DNA from 2 places in the Marinobacter sp. JSM 1782161 genome. Region 1 is predicted to be linked to the other one. Evidence: predicted binding sites of a transcription regulator. Region 1 holds the regulator's gene; the other holds the start of a gene.
The links. Region 1 encodes FliA, which starts transcription of late flagellar genes. Its sites were predicted from a motif close to CTAAAGTTTNNNNNNNNNNNGCCGNTAA; they were not measured.
Positions count from the first base shown of each region.

Region 2: GQB00_RS02825 (methyl-accepting chemotaxis protein) is a predicted target of FliA. The motif match lies at 4,902-4,929, and genes of this name have one in related genera.

Region 1 is NZ_WSSA01000003.1:73,920-81,230, forward strand. It holds gene GQB00_RS13045 (chemotaxis protein CheA) at 1-856, opposite strand, end outside; gene GQB00_RS13050 (protein phosphatase CheZ) at 870-1,661, opposite strand; gene cheY (chemotaxis response regulator CheY) at 1,679-2,065, opposite strand; gene GQB00_RS13060 (RNA polymerase sigma factor FliA) at 2,238-2,978, opposite strand; gene GQB00_RS13065 (MinD/ParA family protein) at 3,046-3,858, opposite strand; gene flhF (flagellar biosynthesis protein FlhF) at 3,967-5,238, opposite strand; gene flhA (flagellar biosynthesis protein FlhA) at 5,300-7,311, opposite strand, start outside.
Region 2 is NZ_WSSA01000002.1:627,983-635,293, forward strand. It holds gene recQ (DNA helicase RecQ) at 1-1,064, shown strand, start outside; gene GQB00_RS02815 (DUF4442 domain-containing protein) at 1,187-1,744, opposite strand; gene GQB00_RS02820 (ABC transporter substrate-binding protein) at 1,893-2,867, shown strand; gene GQB00_RS02825 (methyl-accepting chemotaxis protein) at 2,905-4,794, opposite strand; gene GQB00_RS02830 (methyl-accepting chemotaxis protein) at 5,024-6,916, opposite strand; gene GQB00_RS02835 (methyl-accepting chemotaxis protein) at 7,149-7,311, opposite strand, start outside.

The DNA.
Region 1 (7,311 bases):
GGAGCTCGTCCAGCAGGCTCTCAAACTCGTCGTCGGTGATCTTGTCGTCACCGCCGGCAGCGGCCTCCGGCGCCTTGCCGGCCGGCACGTCGGGGCTGGCACCGGCGGCGCCCTTGAACTGGCCCTTACCGTGCAGCTCGTCGAGCAGATTTTCGAATTCGTCGTCGGAGATCTCGTCGTCGGCGGCCGCGGCGCTTTCGTTGCTCTTGGCGGCATCCGCCGGCGTGCCGCCGTGCTTGCCCTTGCCGTGCAGCTCGTCCAGCAGATTCTCGAATTCGTCGTCGGAGATCTCGTCGTCCTGGTCGGCGTCGCCGGACTCGCTCTTCTCACCCTCCAGGGCGTCGAGCAACTGTTCGAACTCGTCGTCGGTGATGTCGCCCTGGTCGGCGCCACCGGCGGGATCGCTTTCAGTTGGGGCTGGCTGACGGTCCTCCACCGCCGGCTCGGCGGTTTTGGGCGCCGCACCTTCCGGCTCGGCCAGCGCGTCGAGGGCTGCGATCAACGCAGGGTCGGCCGGCGTTGGCTCTTCCCGGTTGCGCACCTGGTCGAACATGGCGTTGACGTTATCCAGCGCTTCGAGCACCACGTCCATCAGATCGGACGTCACCTGGCGCTTGTGGTTGCGCAGGGTGTCGAAGACATTCTCGGCGGAATGGCAGCAGTTGACGAGCGCCTCCAACTGGAGGAAGCCGGCGCCGCCCTTGACGGTATGGAAACCGCGGAAAATGGCATTCAGCAGGTCGCTGTTATCCGGCTGCTGCTCCAGGTCGACCAACTGCTCCGACAGTTTTTCGAGAATTTCTCCAGCCTCGATCAGGAAATCCTGGAGAATCTCTTCGTCAGCATCTAACGCCATGCAATGTCCTCACTTAAAAACCAAGGCTGGACAGGAGGTCATCGACATCATCCTGGCCGGATACGACATCCTCACGCTCGTCGGCGTGCATCTGCGGACCTTCCCCTTTCTCGATCGCCCGGGCCGGTTCTTCGCCCAGTTCATGGACGGTGCCGGTAATCTGGTCAACATGGCTGGCCATGACCACCAGGCTCAGGAGGTGCTCCTCCACTTCCTTGACCAGGGCGGTGACCTTCTGGATGACCTGCCCGGTCAGATCCTGGAAGTCCTGCGCCAGAAGTATTTCCGACAGGTGTGAGTACAGGATTTCCGTGTCGTTCGCGGTCTGGTCGAAGAAACGATCGATGCGGTGGTACAGTTCGCGGAATTCACCGGCACCGATTTCGCGACGACGCAGTTTTTTCCAGTCGTCGCGCAGTGCCAGGGCTTCCTCGCGCATGGCGCTGGCCTTGGGCATGGCCTCCTCGACCAGGTCCATGGTGCGGTTGGCGGCGCTGCCGGTCATTTCCACAACGTAGGCCAGCCGGTCCGAGGCATCGGTCATCTTGGACAGCGCTTCGCGCTGTTCGGCGTTCTGCGGATCGATCTGGAAATTGCGAATCGCTTCGTGGAGGCTGCGCGTCAAACGGCCAACCTCGTGGTACAGGCTCTGGTCCCGCACGTCGTTGAGCTCGTTGATCAGACGCATCGCCGCCGCGTAATCCCCGGCATCCACCTGCGCCTTGAGGTCAGTCGCCTGCTGCTTCAGCTTTTCGGTGACTTCAGGGTCGAGCTTCCCCGCATTGTCGTCTTTTGGATTGCCCATGATTGGCGCTCTGATATTCAGGACTGGATGCGTTCGAAGATCTTCTCAATCTTTTCCTTGAGGACCGCTGCCGTGAACGGTTTCACCACGTAGCCATTGACGCCGGCCTGGGCGGCGGCCACGATCTGGTCGCGCTTGGCTTCGGCTGTGACCATCAGGATGGGCAGGTCCTTAAGCATGTCGTCGGCACGACAGGCCTGCAACAGCTCGAAGCCGGACATGCCCGGCATGTTCCAGTCGGTGACGAGGAAGTCGTACTTGCCGCTCTTGAGCATGGGCAGCGCTGTGTTGCCGTCGTCGGCCTCGTCGGTATTGGTGAAACCGAGGTCGCGCAGCAGGTTCTTGATGATGCGCCGCATCGTGGAGAAATCATCCACGATCAGAATTTTCATGTTCTTGTCCAATGGGACCTCCAATCGTTACAACCCGGGATACCAATCGTGCCGGCCCGCCTCCTTCTGACCGGCCACACCGTGCCGGCGGGATCAAAAGGCACCGCCTATTCTGTCCAGTCCACGGACGCTGTAAAGCACCCGTTACCAAAAACTACAGTTTGTACCGTTCTCTAGTGTCGAATCAGCTCGATTGCCAGTCGCTCAGGCGCGCTTTCAGACGCAGTGCCGCCTGACTGTGGATCTGGCTGACGCGACTCTCGCTGACGCCGATGACCGCGCCGATTTCCTTGAGGTTAAGCTCTTCCTGGTAATACAGACTCAGGACCAGCTTTTCGCGCTCCGGCAGCCCATCGATGGCCTGGGCCAGACTGTGCCGGAAACCGGCTTCGGACAACTCCGCATAGGGGGCGTCAGATACCGCATCTTCATTGTCTATCGGCACCTCGCCGGATTCATTTAGCTCATCGAGACTAAAAAGTCGTCCTCCGCTCGAATCGGCGAGGCAGGCGTGGTATTCGTTGAGCGTCATTTCCAGCTCGGCGGCGACGTCCGCATCCCTGGCTTCCTCGCCGGTACGGGCCTCGACGGCCTTGATGGCCTGCGCGATGCGACGGGTGTTGCGATGGACGGAGCGCGGCACCCAGTCACCCCGGCGGATCTCGTCAACGATCGCGCCACGGATACGGATACCGGCGTAGGTTTCGAAGGAAGCGCCTTTATTGGCTTCGTATTTTTGCGCGGCCTCCAGCAGGCCGATCATGCCGGCCTGCATCAGGTCTTCCAACTGCACAGAGGCGGGCAGCCGCGCCATCATGTGCAGCGCGATCTTCTTCACCAGCGGCGCGTGATCCTCGACCAGTTGCCGGGCCGCACTCCGCTCACTGCTTTGTTGGTAGATTCCAAGGCCTTTTGCCAACGTCATCAATCCGGATTACCCAAACAGCCCGTTTGACCGCCATACCACCTGCCCTGTCGGCCGGCGTACTGCATCAGGCGTCAACCAGACGCTCTACGAAAAATTCCAGGTGCCCCCGCGGCGACGACGGCAATGGCCAGTTGTCGACTTTCTGGGCCAGGGCCTTGATGGCCAGCGACGCCTTGGCGCGGGGATAGGCTTCGAGCACTGCACGCTGACGTTGTACCGCTTTCTTGACCGCTTCGTCGAACGGGACGATGCCCTCATATTGTAGTGCAACATCCAGGAATCTCTCGGTCACCCGGGTCAACTTGCCGAACAGGTGCTTGCCTTCCTGGTCGTTGCGTACCTGGTTGGCCAGGATGCGGAAACGGTTAGTGCCGTAATCACGGTTCATCAGCTTGATCAGGGCGTAGGCGTCAGTGATGGAGGTGGGCTCGTCGCAGACCACCAGCAGCAGCTCCTGGGACGCTCGCAGGAAGCTGACCACGGATTCGGAGATGCCAGCCGCGGTGTCCACGATGAGCACGTCGATCTGGTCCCCCAGTTCACTGAACGCGTTGATCAGTCCGGCGTGTTCCATCGGCGTCAGTTGAGTCATGCGCTGGGTGCCGGAGGACGCCGGAACGATCTTGATGCCGCCCGGCCCGTCCACCAGGACGTCGCGCAGGTCGCACTGACCGTTCAGCACGTCGGACAGGTTGTGCTGGGCGGTGATGCCCAGCAGCACGTCGATGTTGGCCAGTCCCAGATCAGCGTCCAGGACCACCACACGACGCCCCATCTGAGCCAGGGCAATGGCCAGATTGACCGAAACGTTGCTCTTGCCAACGCCACCTTTGCCGCCGGATACGGCGATCACCTGAACCGGGTTTGGTCTACTCATGCCGGGTACAGTCTCTCACGACAGGTTGTGATTCTCTCGGCCGGTTCCGACCGGCTCTGTGTATGGACGGCTCCAGAACGATCGGCGGCTCCGGCAACCTTCCCGTATTCAGGCACCCGCTGCGACCATGGACGTCTCCCGCATCTGGCGCAGGCGTTCCACACCCAGGCGGACCAGCGGTGCGGACTGCGCGGGATGGATGTCTTCGGGAATGCGCTGGCCATCGGTGTAGTAGGCCACCCGAAGTCCGGTTTCCATGGCGAACCCGAGTACCTCGCCGAGCGTCAGGGCTTCATCCAGCTTGGTCATGATACACCCGGCAGGATTCGCCATCTTATAGCAATGCCACGTGGATTTCATGATCCGCGGCTGACTGGTGGCCGACAGCACGAGGTAGGGCTTGACCGGGTGATCGCTCGACGCCAGCTCTTCCAGCTGCTCCTGGTGGCCGCGATCGGCGTGGGTCAGGCCCGCGGTGTCGATCAGTACCAGACGCTTGTCGGACAGGTCGTCCAGAATCCGGTCGAGGGAATGGCTCTCGTCGACCACGCGTACCGGCACATTGAGGATGCGGCCGAAGACGAACAGCTGCTCATGGGCCGCCACCCGGTAGCGGTCGGTGGTGACCAGCGCCAGGGAATCCGGACCATGCTCAAGCACATAGCGCGCCGCCATCTTGCCGATGGTTGTGGTCTTGCCGGAGCCGGTGGGGCCGACCAACGCGACGATACCGCCCTGCTCGACAATCTCCTTATCCTGGGTCCGAACCCCCGCGGCGAGGGTCCGCAGCGCCTTCTTCCAGCCTTCTTCAAGGCGGCAGTGGCCCTGGTTACGGGCCAGTGACCCGGCCAGCTGGCTGGACAGACCAAACTCCTCCAGGCGCTCCGCCAGACGCTGCTGGCTGGCGACGGCCGGTTCCGCGGGCTGGGCTTTGCCTGGAGTCCGCTCACGACGCTCGTTGACCATGTCCCGCAGCGAATGAATTTCGGCACGCATGGCTTCCAGAGCCGCCTGCGTGGTATCCGGCGCCTCGCTCTGGGGCTCGGCATTTTCCGCTACCTCGGCGAATACGTCCGGCTCGCGCGGCTGGCGCTTTTCGCGGATTTCACGAATGCGGTCGCGGGAACGGCCGAGTTCTTCCTCCAGGCGGCGATGCTGTTCCGCCTGCATTTCGGCCAGGCGCGCGCCGTTGGTGGCATCCACCGCGGCATTGCCCAAACGCTGGCGCGCCAGATTCTCGTCATAATCAAGGGCCGTCACGATTTCGACACCGCCATCCACCCGTCGGTTGGACAGGATGACCGCGTCCTCGCCCATTTCCAGGCGAACCATCTTCAGCGCTTCGGCCATGGTTGGCGCAAAAAACCGTTTTACCTTCATGATGACTTTCCTCCGTCGGCGCCGCCGTCAGCGACGCCCTGCTCTGCGGGCCGGCCTTGCCTTACTGCTGGCCCACCGATGCCACAATCGTGATCTGTTTGTTATCCGGCACTTCCTGATAGGACAGGACGTGCAAGCGCTCTACGCCATAGCTGACAAAACGGGCCATGACCGGCCTCAACGGCCCGGACACCAGCAGGATCGCCGGTTTGCCCATCATCTCCTGACGCTGGGCGGCGTCGCGCAGGGAACGCTGCAGTCGCTCGACCATGTTGGGTTCGAGCACCAGGCCGATATCGTCCTGACCGCCGGATTGTTGACTCTGCTGCATGGACTTTAGCAACATCTGTTCCAACTCCGGATCCAGGGTGATCACCGGGATTTCGTGATCGCCGCCGCAGATGCTCTGGACGATCATTCGCCGCAGCGATTGCCGGGCCGCCGTGGTCAGCACGCGAGCGTCCTGGGTCTTGGGCTGGACGTTGACGATGGCCTCGGCGATCGAGCGCATGTCGCGGATCGGCACCTCTTCCTGGAGCAGGCTCTGCAGGACTTTCAGCAGCAGACTGATGGAGACGGTGTTGGGCACCAACTCCTCGGCCAGCTTGGGCGAGACCTTCTCCAGCTGTTCCAGCCACTTCTGGACCTCCTCGTGCCCCAGCAGCTCGTGGGCGTGCTTCTGCAGGATCTGGTTGAGGTGGGTGGCCACCACGGTACTGGCATCGACGACGGTGTAGCCGAGTGTCTGGGCCTGATCTTTCTTGTCGGGCTCGATCCAGCTGGCATCCAGGCCGAACGCCGGGTCCTTGCCCTCAATGCCCTCGATCTTGCCGAACACCTGCCCCGGGTCGATGGCCAGCTCCCGGTCCGGATGAATCTCCGCCTCGGCGATGGTCACGCCCATCAGGGTGATGCGGTACACATTGGGCATCAGGTCCAGGTTGTCGCGGATATGGACCGACGGCATCAGGAAACCGAGATCCTGGGACAGCTTCTTGCGCACGCCCTTGATCCGGGTCAGCAGTTGCCCGCCCTGGGACTTGTCCACCAGCGGAATCAGGCGGTAGCCCACTTCCAGGCCGACGATGTCGACGGTGGAGACGTCGTCCCAACCCAACTCTTTGGATTCCGCCGGCCCCGGCAGCGCCTGCCCCTGACCGCCGCCTTCACCACCCTGCGGACCGGCCGGCTGCGCGGTGCGAGGAACGCCACCACCCCGCGCCGGGAAGACGCTGTCGTCTTCCTCAACCGCCTGCTGCTGGCGCTTCCAGATGTAGTAGGCACCCGCACCGGCAATCAGGCCCAGCCCGATAAACGCCACGTGCGGCATGCCGGGGATGATGCCCAGGATGATCAGGATCGCGGCGGCAATCGCCAGCACCCGCGGCGCGGTGAACATCTGCGACAGGATCTGCTGGCCCATGTCCTGGCTGGAGGTCACCCGCGTCACCATAATGGCGGCGGAGGTGGACAGCAGCAGCGACGGGATCTGGGCGACCAGACCGTCACCGATGGTCAGCAACGCGTAGCTGCGCATGGCATCGCCGAAGGACAGGGCGTGCTGCAGCATGCCGATGACCACGCCGCCGGCGATGTTGATGAACAGGATCAGCAGACCGGCGATGGCATCGCCCTTCACGAATTTGCTGGCACCGTCCATGGAGCCGTAGAAGTCGGCTTCCTGGGCAATCTCGGAGCGGCGGGCCTTGGCTTCGTCCTGGTTGATCAGGCCGGCGTTGAGGTCCGCGTCGATCGCCATCTGCTTGCCGGGCATGGCATCCAGGGTGAAGCGGGCGCTGACTTCCGAAACCCGGCCGGCACCTTTGGTCACGACCATGAAGTTGATGATCACCAGGATGGCGAAGACCACCAGACCGACGGCGTAGTTACCACCGATCAGCACCGCGCCGAACGATTCGATCACCTTACCGGCGGCGTCGCCGCCTTCGTGACCGTTGAGCAGGACGATCCGGGTCGAGGCCACGTTCAGCGCCAGGCGCAGCAGCGTGGCCACCAGCAGCACCGTCGGGAAAGCGGCGAACTCCATCGGCCGCAGCGCGTAGACACACACCA
Region 2 (7,311 bases), on a different contig from region 1:
CGAAGATGCTGAGCGACAAGGGCTACATGGCGCTGCCCTACCACGCCGGTTTGCCCGCGGATACGCGCGCCTCGCATCAGGAACGCTTCCTGCGTGAGGACGGCGTGATCGTGGTGGCCACCATCGCTTTCGGGATGGGGATCGACAAGCCGGACGTGCGATTCGTCGCCCACCTGGATTTGCCCAAGAGCATCGAGGCCTACTATCAGGAAACCGGTCGGGCCGGTCGCGACGGCGCGCCGTCCAATGCCTGGATGGTGTACGGCCTGCAGGACGTGATCAAGTTACGCCAGATGCTGGAGGGCTCCCCCGGCAGCGACCAGTTCAAGCGCGTCGAGCGCCAGAAGCTCGACGCCATGCTGGGCCTGTGCGAAGTCACCAGTTGCCGGCGCCAATCGCTGTTGCGTTACTTTGGCGACGAGCTGGAGCAGCCCTGCGGCAATTGCGATACCTGCCTGGAGCCGCCCCAGACCTGGGATGGCACGGTCGCCGTCCAGAAGGCCCTGTCCTGTGTCTTCCGCACTGGCCAGCGGTACGGAGTCAACTACCTGATCGACGTGCTGCGCGGCGCGGACAACGAGCGCATCCGCAGCCAGGGCCACGACAGGGTCAGCACCTTCGGCATCGGCGAAGACCTGTCCGCGCAGCAATGGAAGAGCGTCTTCCGACAGCTGGTCGCCAACGGTTCGCTGCAGGCGGACCCGGAAGGCTATGGCGCGCTCAGCCTCACCGAGTCCGCCCGCCCCCTGCTGCGTGGTGAAGAGACCGTCTGGCTGCGCAAGGACCCCGAGCGCAAGCGCCGCAGCAAGGGCAGCGGTGGCAGCCGGCGTGAAGTCGCGGTCAGTGACCCGGCCGGCTGGGACGCACTGCGCGCCCGCCGCAAGGAACTGGCGGACCAACAGGGCGTGCCGCCCTACGTGATCTTCCACGACGCCACGCTGCTGGCCATGCTGGAGCACAAGCCCAGGGACATTGAAGCCATGGGCGAGATCAACGGCGTCGGCGCCGCCAAGCTGGAGAAGTACGGGCAAGCGTTCCTGGAAGTGATCAGAACGCTGGACTAAGCGCGCTGCGCGCCCGGAGTGTGAAGGTGGCGGCGGATGTGAAGGTGGTTTCAGTAATGTAGCGGGAGCTTTAGCTTCCGGGCCGCCCAGAGGGCGGCCTGGCGCTCATTTGGCTCTTACACCTACGAGGCCGGAGCCTCGAATCCCTTCTTCCGCAACCGGTACTGCGCCAGCGAACGCGCCACGTCGCTGCCGGTACGGTCACGCATGATGCCTTCCAGGGTAAACGCCGCCCTGCCCGTTTCGTCGGCTTCCTGCCGAATCCGCTCGCGGGTTTTCCCGTCCATGTGCAATTCGATGGTCACGTCCGAATTGGCCGGCTCCAGGAATTCCAGCGTCATCTCCTTGAGGATGGGAACGTAGTCCGGCCCCAGGTCGAACAGGGTCAGCACACCGCCGGGAATTTCCGCCACCAAGAAATAGGCGCCCGCATAGAGGGAACCGAAGTGGTTGCGGTTGCCCTTGACGGCAATGGAAGCGCGCACATAACCGGGGCGCACCTCTTCCACCCGGAATCGATTGCGCGGGGCGAACGGAATGGCCATGCCGACCAGCCGGTTCACGAGCCGGAAGCCGCCCTCCCGTTGCAGCCGCGTCAAAGGCTGGTCCCAGCCTGCCTCGGGGTCCAGTCCGGCCAACCAGTCTCCGGTCAGGCCAATCAGGCGGTCTTTCAGACTCATGTCGGTATCCTTTCAGCGTATCCGGGGAAAGCGTCACAGATTGTTGGTTGCTCGGCAAGATTTGTCAGGATTTTATGTTTCCCGCCCCTTCCCCGGCGCGTCAGGGTCTACACTGGGACATTTCGTACAGCATAGGATGTGCCGTGTGTTGCGATTCGGATCAGTCGCCGGTCGAACCGACGTCGTCAGACACGCTCTGAAGCAGGCGGGGGCGTTTGTTGTCCTCTGTTGGGTAAGCGGTGCCCTATACGCCTCCGGATCGCCCTCTCCCACCGCAGACGAAGACGCTCAGGACGTTCTCCTCTGGTACCGCAATTACGACAGCCCGGCGATTCGAGGCCTGCTGGAACTGGCGTTGAACAAAACGCCGGAGTACGGCCCCTATCACCTTGTCCGCAGCCAGGAAATGAACCAGGGGCGCGCCCTGAGAGAGATGGCGCGCGACAACCGGAAGGCCGTCCAGGTGGCCAATGTCGCCACGACGCCGGACCGCGAGGACAACATGCTCGCGGTTCAGATCCCTATTGATGGCGGCCTGTTGGGATACCGCGTCTGCGTCACCACACCGCAGATGCTGGATCGCTTCGAGGGCGTGGAACGGCTGGCGGATGTCCGCGAGCGCCACATCCGCTTCGGCCAGGGGCGTCATTGGCCGGATACCCGTGTGCTGGAAGCGAACGGCCTCGACGTGGTCACCCACACCCGCTTCGAGACCCTGTTCGAGATGCTCGACAGCGGTCGGTTTGAGTGCTTCGCGCGGGGTGTCAGCGAAGTGGTCTACGACCTGAAGCTCCAGAAAGACCCGCGCTTCGTCGTAGAGCCGACCCTGATGTTCACCTACACCATGCCGTCCTATTTCTTTGTCGGCAGCGGCGATTATCCCCTGGCGGTGCGCATTCAGCTCGGCCTGGAACGCTCGATTGCCGACGGCAGCTTCGTGGAATACCTCAACCGCTACTTCACCGAACCCCTGGAGGCCCTCAACCTGACCGGGCGGCGGGTCTTTCACCTGGGAAATCCCTGGCTGCCGGGTGGCGCCTATGGCATCAGCAAGGACGTGCTGCAGAACATGAAGGTCCAGATCCAGTTGGGTGACACCCGGTCGCCGGATCTGGAGCCCTGATGGCCGCCGTTGCGCGACCACCCTGGCCGGTTCACGTTCACACGACGAAACGCGCCACGTTGTCGTGGAGCTTGCCGCCGATGTCGTCGATCTTGCCGCTGTAGACATCGTTCTCCGAGGCTGCGGCGGCGGCCTCCTGGCCCTGATCGGCGATGCGGTTGATCGAGGCGTTCAGTTCCTCAGTGACCGATGTCTGCTCTTCCGAAGCGGTGGCGATCTGGGTCGTCATGTTGCTGATGGCGGTAATCGCCTCGGCGATGCGGTTGAGGGAATCCATGGCGTCCTGGGCCTTCTCCATGGACACGTTGGAGACCGCACGGGATTCCTGCATCACGTTGACCGCGTTGCTGGCGCCCCTCTGCAGCCGCTCGATCATGCTGTTGATCTCTTCGGTGCTGTCATGGGTGCGGCGCGCCAGATTGCGTACCTCGTCGGCCACCACCGCGAAGCCACGACCGGCCTCGCCCGCCCTGGCCGCCTCAATGGCGGCGTTGAGCGCCAGCAGGTTGGTCTGTTCCGCGACGTCCTGAATGACTTCCAGGATCGTGTTGATCTGGGTAACGTCCTGGCCCAGGGTCTCCACCGCTTCGGCCGCGGAACCGATTTCCGTGGCCAGGCGCTCCACCGCGTCGCGGGACGCCTTGACGGTTTCCTGGGTTTCCTGCGCGTCCCGGTCGGCATTGCCGGACGCATCCGCCGTTTGCTGGGCGTTCTGGGCGATCTCGTTGGCGGCGGCAGACATCTCGTTGATGGCCGTGGCCACCATGTCGATTTCTGTCTGCTGCCCTTCCACGCTCGAGCGGCTGGCGCCGGCGGTCTGCTTCAGCGAGCCCACCGCGTCCCGGAGTTCGACGGCGCCACGTTGCACATCCCGGACGACGTCCTGCACGTTGCTGATAAAGGCGTTGAAGTTCTCGGCGGTCTGCCCGAACTCGTCCTGGCTGCTTACCTCCAGCCGACGGGTCAGGTCCGCCTCCCCGCTGGCGATATCCTGCATGGCATCGCGCAGGTTGCGCACCGGCTTCATCAGCAGGCGTACCACCACGTTGAGCAGGATCAGGGTCACCACGATCCCGACCACGGCGACAATAATCCCGGTGATCCGCGCGCTGTGTACCGGCGCCATGATCCTGTCCTCGTTGGCCACCGTGCCCAGGTACCAGTCGACGCCCTTGGCGTCGGCGATGGAATGGAAACTCACTCGCCAGTCGGCGTCGTTGAAGTGGTAAAGATGCGTGGATCCGTCCAGGCGCGGTTTTTCGCCGATCAATGCCTGGACGTTCTTGCCGACCCGCTCGCGGTTCGGGTGGTAGAGCACCTTGCCGTCGGCATTGATCAGAACGGCGTAACCGGTGTCCGCCAGGGTCACGGCAGACAGCAGCTCATCCACCGTTTCCAGGGTGATGATGCCGGCGGCGACGCCTTTGTAGGGGCCGGATTTGATGGGCGCCACCGGAGAGATGATGCCCTTGCCGGTACCGGCGTCCAGGAAGACTTCGGTGAACGTCGGGCTGCTGGCGCTCATGCCGGTCTTGTACCAGGGGCGCGTACGCGGATCGTAGTCGTCCGGCAGCATGGCGGACAATTCCTTGGTGGCCTGCAGGCTGTAGCCGTCCGCACGGCCAATGGAGATGTCCTTGAAGCCACCGCCGAGGGACGCCGTGTGCAGGATTGCCCGGGCCTGTTCCTCGGTGTCCGCGCCGGACAGGTTACGCGCGGCCCCTTCGACCATCGCGAGGCGGCTGTTGAGCCATTCGGAAATGCTGGCCTGGGTCTGGGCGATGGAGTCATCCACCAGGGCCTCGACATAGGTTTCCGTCGTCGAACTCAGGCGTCGATCGCCGAGAATGGCGTACACGCTGATAACGAGGATGAACAGAACGGCGACAGCCGTCAGCAGCTTTTGCCCGAATGACATACTGCGCATCGTTTGAACTCTCCTGATCGAAGTAACCGGCCCGCACCGAACGGTCGCGCGGAGGGGCTTTCCGGAATCATTGTGGTTGTCGGTGGGCTCGGCAGGCCCTGTGGTACTTATCGGCCTGAGGGCTCGGGACTTAAGCCCAGTCTGGTTGGATTGTTTCCCGGCCTGTCAAAGCGACGACCGGCAGGAGGCATGAACCTCGCGCCGGTCGTCCGATGCCCTGCGCATCGCTCTAGACGTTGAAGCGCTCGACGTTGCCGTGCAGGTGCTGGCCGATGTCATCGATCTTGCCGCTGTAGACGTCGTTCTCCGAGGCTGCGGCGGCGGCCTCCTGGCCCTGGTCCGCGATGCGGTTGATCGAGGCGTTCAGCTCCTCGGTGACCGATGTCTGTTCTTCCGAAGCGGTGGCGATCTGGGTCGTCATGTTGCTGATGGCGGTAATCGCCTCGGCGATGCGGTTGAGGGAATCCATGGCGTCCTGGGCCTTCTCCATGGACACGTTGGAAACCGCACGGGATTCCTGCATCACGTTGACCGCGTTGCTGGCGCCCCTCTGCAGCCGCTCGATCATGCTATTGATCTCTTCGGTGCTGTCATGGGTGCGGCGCGCCAGATTGCGTACCTCGTCGGCCACCACCGCGAAGCCACGACCGGCCTCGCCCGCCCTGGCCGCCTCAATGGCCGCGTTGAGCGCCAGCAGGTTGGTCTGCTCGGCCACGTCCTGAATCACTTCCAGGATCGTGTTGATCTGGGTAACGTCCTGGCCCAGGCTCTCCACCGCTTCGGCCGCGGAACCGATTTCCGTGGCCAGGCGTTCCACCGCATCGCGGGAGGCCTTGACGGTTTCCTGGGTCGCCTGGGCGTCCTGGTCGGCGGTGGTCGAGGCGTCGGCGGTCTGTTGCGCGTTCTGAGCGATTTCGTTGGCTGCGGCGGACATCTCGTTGATGGCCGTGGCCACCATGTCGATTTCCGTCTGCTGACCTTCCACGCTCGAGCGGCTGGCGCCGGCGGTCTGCTTCAGTGACCCCACGGCATCGCGCAGTTCGATCGCGCCACGTTGCACGTCCCGGACGACGTCCTGAACGTTGCTGATAAAGGCGTTGAAGTTCTCGGCGGTCTGGCCGAACTCGTCCTGGCTGCTCACCTCCAGCCGACGGGTCAGGTCCGCCTCCCCGCTGGCGATGTCCTGCATGGCATCACGCAGATTGCGCACCGGCTTCATCAGCAGGCGCACTGCCACATTAAGCAGGATCAGCGTCACGATGATGCCGATCACCGCGACGATGGAGCCGGCGATGCGCGCTTCCTGCACCGGCGCCATGATCTTGTCTTCGTTGGCCAGGGTGCCCAGGTACCACTCCACGCCGCGGGCGTCGTCGATGGCGTGGAAACTGGTGCGCCATTCCGCGTCATTGAATTCGTAGTGGTGGGTGGACCCGTCGAGTTGGGGCCGATCGCCGATCAGTTCCTCGATGTTCTTGCCGACCAGCTCGCGATCCGGATGGTAAAGAATCTTGCCCTCCCGCGTGATCAGGGTGGCATAGCCGGTATCGGCCAGGGTTAGCGTGGACAGCAGGCGGTCAATGGTGGCCAGGGTGATGTCACCGCCGACCACGCCCTGATAGGTGCCCGATGTCACTGGCGCCACAGTGGAAATGATGAGGTTACCGCTGCTGGCGTCCTGGTACGGCTCGGTGAACGTGGCCCGCCCGCCGGTGGAATTGGCCAGCTTGTACCAGGGGCGGACGCGGGGATCGTAGTCGTCGGGCAGCGTCGCCTGCGCCTTGGCGGTGGGCATCAGCATGTAACCGTCCGCCCGACCCACGTAGACGTTCTCGAACCCGCCGCCCTGCGTGGCCGCCTGCAAGACCGCACGCGCCTGGTTTTCCTGACTCATGGGAGCCAGGCCGCGGGCCGCACCCTCGGTGATATCCAGACGGCTGTTCAGCCACTCCGCGATGCTGGCCGTGCTCTGAGCCACCGAGTCGTCGACCAGGGCATCAACGTAGGTTTCCGTGGTACCGATCAGACGCCGGTCGCCCATGACGGCGTAAACACTGATCACCAGGATGAAAAGGACCGCGACGGCGGCTAACAGCTTTTGCCCGAATGACATACTGCGCATGAACGGGGTTCTCCCATGGACTATCGAGTGGGTCGCACGCCGTCGTTTGTTCTTTATCGGGAGTTATAGGACGGCCCAGCCTGCAACAGGTGTTATAGGTGTTACCCGTTAAGATCGGCCGAATGGATGAGAACTTTAGCGATCACAGTAGTGACAGAATGTAACGCTTGCGGGAAAGGAAGCGTCCGGCCGAAAGAAAATATCGGCCGGACAAGGAGTTGGAAGGGAAACCTCAGACGATAAAGCGGTCGACGTTGTCGTGCAGGTGGCTGCCGATTTCGTCGATCTTGCCGCTGTAGTGGTCGTTGTCGCTGGCGGCGCGGGCGGCCTCCTGACCTTGCTCGGAAATGCGCGTGATGGACGCGTTGAGTTCCTCGGTGACGGACGTCTGCTCT